3 regions of the Pseudarthrobacter sp. P1 genome follow, and region 1 is predicted to be linked to each of the others. Evidence: predicted binding sites of a transcription regulator. Region 1 holds the regulator's gene; each other region holds the start of a gene.
The links. The regulator LexA, encoded in region 1, represses DNA repair genes until DNA is damaged. The targets are predictions, from matches to a motif close to TCGAACANNTGTTCGA.
Positions count from the first base shown of each region.

Region 2: a site for LexA is predicted at 2,466-2,481, ahead of ACQCSX_RS05610 (DUF6504 family protein). Genes of this name have one in related genera too.
Region 3: a site for LexA is predicted at 2,033-2,048, ahead of ACQCSX_RS04085 (DUF222 domain-containing protein). Genes of this name have one in related genera too.

Region 1 is NZ_CP189584.1:4,359,749-4,363,676, forward strand. Features, by position in the region: gene ACQCSX_RS20335 (TetR/AcrR family transcriptional regulator) at 1-169, shown strand, start outside; gene ACQCSX_RS20340 (MFS transporter) at 266-1,459, shown strand; gene lexA (transcriptional repressor LexA) at 1,536-2,279, opposite strand; gene ACQCSX_RS20350 (LysM peptidoglycan-binding domain-containing protein) at 2,608-2,940, shown strand; gene ACQCSX_RS20355 (histidinol-phosphate transaminase) at 3,061-3,928, shown strand, end outside.
Region 2 is NZ_CP189584.1:1,185,990-1,189,917, forward strand. Features, by position in the region: gene ACQCSX_RS05605 (DNA polymerase III subunit alpha) at 1-2,031, opposite strand, end outside; gene ACQCSX_RS05610 (DUF6504 family protein) at 2,024-2,362, opposite strand; gene ACQCSX_RS05615 (GNAT family N-acetyltransferase) at 2,657-3,169, shown strand; gene ACQCSX_RS05620 (VOC family protein) at 3,192-3,614, shown strand; gene ACQCSX_RS05625 (SOS response-associated peptidase) at 3,652-3,928, opposite strand, start outside.
Region 3 is NZ_CP189584.1:895,152-899,079, forward strand. Features, by position in the region: gene ACQCSX_RS04075 (HAD family hydrolase) at 1-340, opposite strand, end outside; gene ACQCSX_RS04080 (PAC2 family protein) at 487-1,374, shown strand; gene ACQCSX_RS04085 (DUF222 domain-containing protein) at 2,077-3,402, shown strand; gene ACQCSX_RS04090 (HNH endonuclease signature motif containing protein) at 3,399-3,668, shown strand; gene ACQCSX_RS04095 (hypothetical protein) at 3,693-3,863, shown strand.

The DNA.
Region 1 (3,928 bases):
GAGCAGGCACGCCCTGGGCCGCCACTTCGACCCTGCCACGTGCCGGATGCTCGATGCCCTGATCGAGGGGCTCTTTCTCCATGCCGCCCTCGACACCGAACCGCACGACCGTGCCAGCACGGTGGAGGCGGTTGCCCGCATCACCACCCCGACCGGGGCCCGGCTGTAGTTCCAAGTACACAGCGGCGCACCGGCCCGGCTGGCTGCCGGACCTTCCCGGCCCGGCCTCCACCTCCCTACGACTCTTTGTGGAAGTTGCACCACTATGACCATTACCGTGGACACCCACGTTCGGGCCGCATCCGTGGCCACCTTCCTGGTCTTCGGACTGAACGGCCTCGTGTTTGCCAGCTGGGCAGCGCGCATCCCTGCCGTCACGCAGACCCTGGGCCTAAGCTCCGGACAGATGGGCACCCTCCTGCTCTGCATCGCTGTCGGCTCCCTGCTGGCACTGCCCTCCGCCGGCGCGGTGGTCGGGCGGATCGGTGCGGCGAACACCATCCGCACCGGCGGGCTGCTCGCGGCCACGGCGTGCGCGGGCATCGCTCTGTCGCTGATGGCCGGCTCCGTGCCCGCCACCGCCGCGGCGTTGTTCTTCTTCGGCATCGGGATCGGGCTGTGGGATGTGGCGCAGAACATCGAGGGCGCCGGCGTCGAGCACCGGCTCGGGCGCACCATCATGCCCCAGTTCCACGCGGCCTTCAGCGGCGGCGCCTTCGTCGGCGCCCTGATCGGGGCGGGTCTGTCCACCCTGGGCGTCGGGCTGCCGGAGCATCTCCTGGTGGTTGCCGTGGTGGTGGTCGCCCTGACCTTGACCGCGCCGCGCTGGTTCCTGCCCCGCGTGCCGGTAGCCGTGCCGGATGCGGCCGGCGCCGGCCAGCCGCGGGCCAAGGGGTCTTCCGCCTGGCGCGACGGACGCACCCTGCTCATCGGCGTCGTGGTGCTCGGTGCCACGCTCACCGAGGGCGCGGGCAACGACTGGATCGCCAAGGCCGCCGTGGATGGCTTGGGGGCCACGGAGTCCGCCGGGGCGCTGCTCTTTGCCCTGTTCGTGGCGGCAATGACCTTGATGCGCTTCCTCGGCGGCCGTGCCATTGACAGGTTCGGCCGCGTGGCGGTGCTGCGGGCCAGCATGGCGGCAGCGGCGGTGGGCCTGGTGCTGTTCGTCCTTGCCGGCAACCTTGTCCTGGCCGGGGTGGGGGCCGCGCTGTGGGGAATGGGGGCCGCGCTGGCCTTCCCCATGGGCATGTCCGCCGCTGCCGATGATCCCCGGCACGCCGCAGCCAGGGTGTCGGTGGTCTCCACCATCGGCTATGTCGCGTTCCTCGCCGGCCCGCCGCTGCTGGGCTACCTCGGCGACCACGTCGGCATCAACCTGGCCCTGCTGGCCATCGGGGCGCCGATCCTGCTGGCTCTGTGGCTCGCCGGCGCCGCCAAGCCCCTGCGCGCGGTGCGGTAGGCCCTGCCGGTGCAGACGCAGAACCCCTGCGGCCGGTGCGGCCGCAGGGCTTCTGCGTTGTGGGCTGGGTCTTTTGCTAGATGCTGCGCAGGACGGAGACCACTTTGCCCATGACGGTGGCGTGGTCGCCCAGGATGGGCTCGTAGCGGGTGTTCTGCGGCAGCAGCCAGGTGTGGCCGTCGCGCTGCCGGAAGGTCTTCACCGTGGCCTCGTCGTCGAGCAGGGCGGCCACGATGTCGCCGTTGAGGGCGTTGCTTTGCCGGCGCACCACCACCCAGTCGCCGTCGCAGATGGCGGCGTCGATCATGGAGTCGCCGGAGACCTTGAGCATGAAGAGCTCACCGTGGCCCACCAGGGAGCGCGGCAGCGGCATGACGTCCTCGATGACCTGGTCGGCCAGGATGGGTCCGCCGGCGGCGATCCGGCCGACGAGCGGAACCAATGCCGTGTCCGAGGCGCTGCTGAGTTCGGCCATGTTCAGCCCGTTGGCCCCGCGCAGCTCGGTGGGGGCCGGAACGCCCTCGATCCGCGGCTGGCCGTAGTCCAGCGTCAACGGGATGAGCACCTCCATGGCGCGCGGACGCTTGGGGTCCCGGCGCAGGTAGCCCATCTTTTCCAGCTGGCTGAGCTGGTGGGTGACGCTGGAGAGGCTGGCGAGGCCAACGACGTCGCCGATCTCGCGCATGGACGGCGGGTAGCCCTTGTCCGAGATGGAGCGCTGGATGCACTCGAGGATCTTCTTCTGCCGCACTGTCAGGCCCTTGAGGCCGTGCCGGCTGGCGGGATTCCCGCTGTGGAGGATGAATTCCGGAGACGGCATGGTGCTGTCCTTCCCGCGACGGCGTCGGTACTGGTGGGTGGCCGGTGCGGCCACCCACTGGGTGTGGGGGAGTTCGTGTCGGTGGCGCCTGCTTGACTACTGCTTGGTTCGACTACTACCGATCCGGTAAATCCCTTGCCTTAACGGTAGGACAGCTCCGGTAGTTTTTCAAACATTTGTTCTAGCGAGTCTTGGCAAGCTTCGTCCATTAGTGCTAAAAATGGTCAAGACGCATTCGAATACATGTTCGAATCTGTTTCACCGCTCTCGGCCCGGTTGTTTCGAACGGCCCAGGGCGCACGTCTGCCGAAGTGAAAGGTTTAATGCCATGAGCTCCACGAACGAACTTCCCCCGCTCCGCTTGACCCGCCGGGGCCGCCTGGTCCTGATCTGGATGCCGCTGGCCCTGGTGGCCATCGCCCTGGTGGCCCTGGCCGCCGTCTTCACCACCCCCGCCAAGGCCGCCACGGTGGGCGGCCCGGCGCCGGACTACACCAGCACGGTGACTGTGCTGTCCGGCCAGACGCTGTGGTCCATCGCCATGGCGGCGGATTCCTCCCGCGACACCCGCGACGTGGTGTCGGACATTGTCGAACTGAACGATCTCGCCAGCTCCGTGGTCCAGCCGGGCCAGCGCCTGTTCGTCCCCAAGGCTGCCTGACCTTCCTGGCAGGTTCCGCAGGATGCCGCTCCAGGCCCGGCGCGGCCGGCGGAGGCGGTAACAGAGGGTCACGGAGCCCCGTGGTTCGCCCCCTGTGCCCGTGGCACTTAAAGTGGAAGGGTGAACCAGCTAGAACGCCTGAACCAGTTGCCCCTTCGAGACGATCTCCGGGGGCAGCATCCGTACGGCGCCCCCCAGCTGGATGTGCCCATCCTGCTGAATGTGAACGAGAACACGCACGGCGTTCCGGCCGATGCCCGCGAGGCCATCCTGAAGGCCGTCGCCGAGCAGCTCGAGGGCCTCAACCGCTACCCGGACCGTGAATTCACCGAACTGCGCACCGCGCTGGCCGCCTATCTGGGCCACGGCCTGACCCTGGACAACCTGTGGGCCGCCAATGGTTCCAACGAGGTCCTCCAGCAGCTGTTGCAGGCCTTTGGCGGCCCCGGCCGCACGGCGATGGGCTTCCCTCCCACCTACTCGATGTACCCGCTGCTGGCCAGCGGAACCGGCACGGCGTATGCCGCGGGCCGGCGCAAGGATGATTTCTCCCTCACCGCCGAGGACGCCGCCGCACAGGTGCGCGCCGCTGCGCCGAACATCGTGTTCCTCTGCTCGCCCAACAACCCCACCGGAACGGCCCTGGGGCTGGACGTCGTGGAGGCAGTCTACGAGGCGGGCGAGGCCAGCCAGGCCATCATCATTGTGGACGAGGCCTATGCCGAGTTCGCCCACGACGGCACGCCCAGCGCGCTGAGCCTGCTGCCGGGCCGCCCGCGCCTGGTGGTGTCCCGGACCATGAGCAAGGCCTTTGCCCTGGCCGGCGCCCGCCTGGGCTACCTGGCCGCCGCCCCGGAGGTCACCGACGCCCTGCGCCTGGTCCGCCTGCCCTACCACCTCTCCGCGATCACCCAGGCCACCGCCGTCGCCGCGCTGCGCAACTCCGATTCGCTGCTGGCCAACGTCGAGGACATCAAGGTCCAGCGCG
Region 2 (3,928 bases), 1.3 Mb from region 1:
GCCCAGCGTGTGGGTGCTGCGGATCAGTTCGAAGGTGGGCTCGTCGTCCAGCGGGACGGCGTCGAGGTCGATGGTGCCGTCGGCGGCGATGTAGTCCGGTCCGTTGCCGTCCCCGTCCACCGGGTGGCGTCCGGCCGCGACGACGTCGGCCTTGCCGGAGTGGATGCGGATGACCTCGCGCAGGGCGTAGGCCATGGCGCTTTGCATCCGCACGCCCAGCACGTCCAGCTTGAGCATGCCCATGGGGTCCATGTCGTGTTTGTCGAACTGGCTCATGGGCAGTCCCAGGCCGCTGGGCTGGACGGGGGTGCGGTCCAGCAAGGTGGCATCGCCCAGGATGACTCCGCAGGGGTGCATGGAGATGTGCCGGGGCAGCCGGTCCAGCCGTTCGGTGATGTCCACCAGCAGGTCCAGCTGCTGGCTGGGCCCGGTGCCCCCACTGCGGGCGCCCTCTCCCCAGTGGCTGGCTTCCACCCGTTGGGCGAATTCGCGCAGTTCGGGCTTCTCTGCGAGCGCCTCGCGGAAGCTGCGGGCGGAGAATCGCCAAAGCTGTTTGGCGATGGTGTCGATCTCTTCCTCGTCCATGCCCAGGGCCAGCCCGGCGTCGCGGACGGCGCCGCGGGCGCGGTAGCCGTTCTGCATGCTCATCAGCGTGACCCGCCCGGGGCCGAAGCGTTCGAAGATGCGGTGGTAGACGGCGTGGCGTTGGGCGCTCTCGACGTCGATGTCGATGTCCGGCAGGGTGGAGCGGTCCCTGGAAAGGAAGCGTTCGAAGATCAGGTCGTGGCGCAGCGGGTCCACCTGGCTGATGTCCAGCAGGTAGTTGACCAGGCTGGAGGCGCCGGATCCGCGGGCGGCCCCGCGCACCCCCATGCCGTGGATCATGCTGGAGACCTCCGCCACGGTGAGGAAGTAGGCGGAGAAGCCCAGGTCCGCAATGGTGGACAGCTCCATGTCCAGGCGCTCGCGGACCCTTCTGTCGGTGTGGTCCGTGGCCTGGGGGAACCGGCGTCCGATCCCGGCCTGGCAGCGCTGCCTCAGTTCCCTGTCCGGGTCCCCGCCGATCCCCAGTACGACGGCCTCCGGGACGGTGGGGTTCTTCCAGCCCATGTCCGTGATGGGGTCCAGCCGGCAACGGTCCGCCAGCGCTGCGGTGTTGGCCAGCAGCTGGACCGTCCCCGCGGTGCCGTACCCCGCGGCGTGCATGATCTCCCTGGCCATCGATTCCATCTGGGCGGCGCTCTTCAGCCAGCCCTGCCCGGTGGGCTGGAGTCCGTCCGCCGGACCGGCGAGCGCGGTGAGGGGGCTCAGTGCACGGGCGGAGTCCAGCACATCAGCCGTCGCCGCCCCGTCCTCGGTGCAGTAGCGCACGGCGTTGCTGAGCACGGCGGGCACGCCGAACTCATCCGCCAGACGGAGCATCCGCACGGCGTGGGCGGTGCTGAGTGGCGTGCCCGGGGCGCTCAGATGCGAGACGATCTCCGCCACCAGCGTTCCGGCGGGCATCAGCCGGTGCCAGCGGGCAAAGTTGCGCCGGGGCAGCAGGTATTTGCGCCCGCCCATGGAGCGCCCGACGTCGGAGGCGGGGCCCACCAGAACGGTCAGGACCGGTGCCAGGGTGGAGGGGTCGACGGCGCGGGCGGCCAGCTGCTCGAGGCTGACCCCCACGGGGGCCTTGGGGTGGGCGTGGGCGTCGGAGACCAGCCGGCACAGGGCGCGGTAGCCGGCCGCGCTGCCGTGGGCCAGCACCACCACGCGGCCGGTTGGCCGCAGCCGGGAGGGCCCGCTGGGAATCCCTGCGGGTTCGGGGCTGGGTTCAAGGACGGCGAGGTCAACGCCCACGAGGGGGTCGATCCGGGCCGCCATGGCGGCCTTGACGTGTTTGACAGTGCCGTAGAGGCCGTCGCGGTCGGTGCAGGCGAGGGCATCGGCGCCTCCCGCCACGGCGGCCTGGACAAGCTCGTCCGGCCAGGAGACGCCATAGTGGGCGCTGAAGGCGGTGGCCACATGCAGATGGGTGAAGCTAGGCACGCTCCTCCTCCTTCTGCTTCTGCGTGGGGGCGCGCAGGGCGTCGTGGATGCGGATCATCCGCCACCGCCCGCTGGCCACATGCCGGGAGAGGTCAAAGGTGTAGAGCTCCCCCGCCCCGTCCAGCCGCGCCTGCACCCGCCAGATTTCGTGGTCCACCAGGCCCGGTCCGTGGCCCAGCGGGGCGCGCTGCTCCTGCGCCCACCAGGAGCGGCGCTCGTACCAGCGGACGGGGTCCGCACCGAGCACATAGCTGTTCCCTTGCCAGCTCAGGCGGAGGGGCAGGCCCTCGGTGGAGAGCACCGCCTCCACGGATTCGCTGAAGATGCCCATGCCCGCCCCTTCCCGCCGCGGACCCATCCACTGCTATCTCAACCACGCCATTGCAGGCCGGAACCACCGGCCGTCCAGGCCGCCAAATGCCCTTTTCGACCATTCGAACATATATTCGAACAGGCCCCACTGTACGCTCCCCCGGGCGCCGTCGGCAACGGAGCCGATCCCGGGTGCTGCGGGGCCCAGCGGAACGCGGAAAGCCATAGCTGGGGGCCCGTTTGCCCATTAGCATTGCCGTAAGGCATCGATGACGCTGCGCCACTGCACCACCAACAGCTAAAGGAGCGCTCCATGACTGACATGGTCACCCTTATTGCCCGGACCGCTCCCCTGGAGCGTGAGCTCAAGACAGCCTCCCGCACTGTGGAAGAGGGCGACATCACCCGCATTGGCGAGCTGTACTTCACCGCCTATGACCCCGGCCAGGCCAGCGACTCCCTCGAGGCCGCCATCGCCGACATGAGCGCATCCCTGGCCGGCAAGTACGGAAAGTTCATGCCCAAGGCCTCCCACGTCGCACTGGATGAGACCGGCACGATCATTGCCGCGGTCCTGGTGGTGGAACGGGCCATCGGCGACGACACGCCCGACAGCCCCTTCATTTTTGAACTTTTCACCGACCGCGAGTTCCGCCGCCGCGGCCTGGCCGAGGATCTGGTCCTGGCCACCATGGACACCCTGTTCAATCTGGGCCACGAGCAGGTGGCCCTGCGGGTGGACAGTAACAACGCCGCCGCAATCGCCCTCTACCTCTCCCTGGACTTCCACCGCTGGGCCAAGGAATGGTCCGCGGACGACGACTAGGAAGAGGAAGAGGAACGCCAGCATGGAACCGGCCGTTTCCTTCATCTCCCTGGGCGTGCGGGACATTGCCGCCGCCCGGCGCTTCTACGTCGACGGGCTGGGCTGGCCGGTCCACATGGAGGCGCCCGGCGAGGTCATCTTTCTCCAGGTCAACCACGGCCTGATGCTTTCACTCTGGGACCGGGCCGCCATGGCCGCCGATGCCGGCGTGGATCCCGACGGCGGCGTGCCCGCCGTCACGCTGAGCCAGAATCTCCCCTCGCCCGCCGCGGTGGACGGGGCGCTGGCGCAGGCGGCCGCGGCAGGCGCCGTCGTCGTGGCCCCCGGCAGGTCAAAGGAGTGGGGCGGCTATGTCGCCTATTTTGCCGATCCGGACGGCTTCCGCTGGGAGCTCGCCTACAACCCCACCTGGACGGTCGACGACGACGGCACCGTCACCGTCTGACCCCGCCGGCCTTCCGGGAAGGCCTTGGCGCAGCGGATCAGAGCAGCGGATCCTCGATCGGCGCCACCAGGAGCGGGGAGTCGTTGCGGACGTTGCCCACCGCGGCACCCACCGGGTCCAGCCGCCACCCTGACGCCACGCCGTCGGCCCCGGCCAGCACCATCGCCAGCAGGGCCTGGGGGTCACCGGCCTGCGGATCAAGCCAGGCCGCGAGCGCGCCGGCATCCATGGGCACCGGCAGCCTGTCATGCAGCCCGGCCAGCTCGGCCAGGACGGGGTCGGAGCTGTCGGCGGCGGGGGCGGCCTTGGTGATG
Region 3 (3,928 bases), 1.0 Mb from region 1:
CGCGGCCGGCCAGAAAGTCGACAATGCCGCGGATCGGCAGATCCACGCCGGCCTTCTGGAGGATGGCTGCGGAGGTCTCCAGCGCCTGGCCCACCAGGCCCATGGCCTGCTCGTGGGTCCAGGTCCCGCCGTGCGATTCCACCAACTCGGTCTCCGCGGCGATCCAGTACGGCTCGGTGTCCACCAGCGTGCCGTCCATGTCCCACAGGGCGGCCTTCAAGGTGCCGGGCGCATCCGTCCCGGCGGCGCCGTCGTCGTCCGTTTCGGCCGGCGAACCGTCCAACACGGCGGTGGCCGCACTGGGGGCGGTCTGGTCCTGGGGCGCGTCGGCACAATGCATAGGCCCAGTCTACGTGGCCCGGCTGGGCCATTCTCCACCTGCTGCGGCGCCCCGAAGGGCCCATTGCCGCGCTTGCGGAGGTTCAAGCCACGCCGGAGCCACAGAGGATATCCGCGTGGGTCCACTCGTCGTAGGGTGGAGAGGTGATGAGCAACGATCCAGCTGAGCAGAGCCCGGCACCACGGCTGATTGAGCCAGTGGCCGGACACGCACGCGCCACCGTCATGCTGGCCGCCTTCGAGGGCTGGAACGACGCCGGCGAGGCTGCCAGCGACGCCCTGAAGTACCTGCACCGGCTGTGGGACGCCAAGAAGCTGGCCACCATCGACCCCGACGAGTACTACGACTTCCAGTTCACCCGGCCCTCGGTGCGGCGCACCGCCGACGGCGGACGCCGGATCAAATGGCCCGCCACCAAGATCGCCAAGGCTTCCATCCCCGGCACGGCCATCGATGTCATCTTTGTGCACGGCATCGAACCGTCCTACAAATGGCGCGCCTACACGGCCGAGCTCCTGGCCCACGCCGCGGCATTGAATGTGAACTATGTCGTGCTCGTGGGGGCGCTGCTGGCCGACGTCCCGCACAGCCGGCCCATCCCCGTCACCACCACCAGCGAGGACGACGAAGTTCGCGAACGGCTGAATCTGGAAGCATCCCAGTACGAGGGGCCGATCGGCATCGTTGGGGTGCTCGGCGAATTGGCCATGCTGGCCGGCCTGCCCACCGTCTCGCTCTGGGCGGCGGTGCCGCACTATGTCGCGCAGGCGCCCTCGCCCAAGGCCCAGCTGGCACTGCTGCACCAGATCGAGGACCTGTTCCAGGTGCCGCTGAACACGGACGAGCTGGCCGAGGACGCCCAGGCGTGGGAACGCGGCGTGGACGAACTTGCCACCGAGGATGCCGAAATCGGCGCGTACGTCCACCAACTGGAGGAGGCCAAGGACACCGCAGACCTGCCCGAGGCAACCGGCGAGTCCATCGCCCGCGAGTTCGAGCGCTACCTCAAGCGCCGGGGTAAGGACCTCCCCTAGCTGCACCGATAGGCCACGGACCGTCTGGTGATCGACCCAGACCGGCCGCGGTGGTCGAGGCTGCCGAAACCCGGCGCGCTGGTCGAGCGAAGCCGAGACCCGGCGCGGCGCTGCGGTCGAACTCCCGGACCGGTGATCGACCGAGGCCGCCCGCGGCCGCGCGGAGATCCGGCCGCTCCCTCGGCTCGCACGCCCGCCGCGGGTCCCTCGCGGCCGTGGGCCCAGACCGGCCGCAGCCGGGTCGAGGCCCAGATGCCCCAAACGGCGGCGCCCAAACCCCGCTGGTCGAGCCTGTCGAGACCCGGTGCGCCGGCAGTAGGCTGTGCCGCATGGACAATCGTGGACGGCCCGGACGGTTCGGGGCGTGGCTAGTGCGCGCCGTCGTTCCCGCGGCGGCCCTGGCGCTGGTGGTGCTCGGCATCGGGATCACGCTGGTGTCCGGGCGGCAGGCCGGCTTCGGCTGGTTTGCCTATGCGCCCCTGCCGGACGAGGTGATCTTGCCGGGCGGTCTGGTGTTCCTCTCCGGGCCGGCCCAGCTGGGGCCGGCCGTGGCGGGCCTCGGGCTGGTGGTGCTGGCGTTTTGGTCCGGCTACCGGACGGCCCGCCGGCGGTGGTTTCCTGCACAGGGGGTGCCGGGGACGACCTTGTCCCCTTTTAATCGAAACCATGTTCGACCCATGTCCAGTTCACTAGAATTAGTGCATGGGCATCACGGCGTTTTCCCCCGCCCGGGAGGGGCAGGCACCGGGCGGGCATCTGCGCCGGATCATCACACTTGCCCACGCCGCGGCCGCGCAGACCTCCGGCGAAGCCAATGCGTCCGGCACCGATGGCGCCAAGCCCGGTGCCGGCTGCGGGCCGGACCCGCTCGCCCTGGCCGCCCTGCCCGATTTGGAGCTGGCCGTCCTGGCCGGCCAGCTGGAAACCCTCTCCCGGCACCTGGACGCGCTCAAGGTCCGCTGCGCCGGCGAGCTCGCCGTCCGCACCCTCGCCGGCCGGTACCGGGACACCGGGGCCGCGACCCCGGTGGCAATGCTCCGGGACGCCCTGGCCATCTCCGGGGCCGAGGCGGCCAGGCGGCTCGCCCTGGCCGCGGCGTTCCTGCCCGCCGTCGATCCGATCAGCCAAACCGTGGCCCCGCCGAAGCAGCCGGTGCTGGCCGCCGCGTTCCTGGCCGGGAACTGTTCGCTGGAGAACGCGCTGGTGGCTTCCCGGGCCGTGGCCGAGGCCTCCCGCCTGGCCGCCGGCGGACGGATCGGCGCCGCGGAGGTGGACGCGGTCGAGGCGTCGCTGGCCACCACCGCCGCCACGGAGTCCCCGGACTTCCTGGCCCGGGGCGCCCGGCGCATCCTGGCCCACCTGGACCCGGACGGGCAGGAACCCACCGAGGCCGAACTGCTGGCCAAGGAGGGCATCCACTTCGGGGCGCCGCGGCGCGGCATGGTCCGTTTCGACGGGCACCTGACCCAGCTGTCGTATGAGGAGCTGATGGCCGTGATGGGCACCGGCACCAACCCGCGCGGCACCGCCGGGATCCTGGCCGGCGGAGCCTTCGACGCCGTGGCCGTGCCCGGGCAGGGCGCGCCGCCGGCCTGGGCCACCGGCACCGGTGCCGCATCCGCAGCCTCTGCCGCCGGGGACGATGGCGCCGGAGGCCCGCCACAGGGCGCCTCGGACGCTTCGGACGGCATGGCCGGGGCCGGAACCGGGCCCGGCGGCGGGGACGGCAGCGGCCGGAGCCACCGGCGCGGACGGGTTCCGTGGGGAGGGGACCCCCGGTGCTGGCGATGCGGACGGGGATGCCGAGGCTGTGCTGGAATCCGCCGACCCGGCCGGCGTCGACCCGCACGTGGCCCGGAAACTGCTGGCCGGGCAGCGGCCCCGGCCCCAGCTGCTGCTGCACGCCCTGCTGGACTGCGTCCGCCTCGCCACCCGCACCGGCACCCTGGCCGACAACGGGGGCCTGCGCCCGCACCGACACCCTCCCGGACAACGGGGGCCTGCGCCCGCAACTGTTCATCACCGTGACCCTGGCCGAGCTCGCCGCCGGTCCCGGCAGCGCCGCCGTCCCGCACAGCGGCCCGATCCCGGCCGCCGCGATCCGCACGGCGGCCTGCGACGCCGGGATCATCCCGGCCGTGCTCGGCGCGGAGGGCGAGATCCTGGACGTGGGCCGGTCCCAGCGCCTCGTCCCGCCCCACATCCGCAGGGCGCTGCTCATCCGGGACCGGGGCTGCGCGTTCCCGGGCTGCGACCGGCCCCCGCAGTGGACCGACGCGCACCACATCGTCTAGCGGTCCCAAGGCGGGGACACCTCGGTGGAGAACTGCGTGCTGCTGTGTTCCTACCACCACCACCTCATCCACCACACCGGCTGGGAGGTCGAGTCCGTGCACGGCATCCCCTGGTTCACCCCGCCCCCATCCATCGACCCGCTCCGCCGGCCCCTGCGCAACGGGTACCACCACGCCGGGGAACCGCCGGGATGACGGACACCGCCGCCCCCGGGTGCGGGAGGCCCCGGCGTCGCCCGGCCACCGGGCCCTACCGGCCG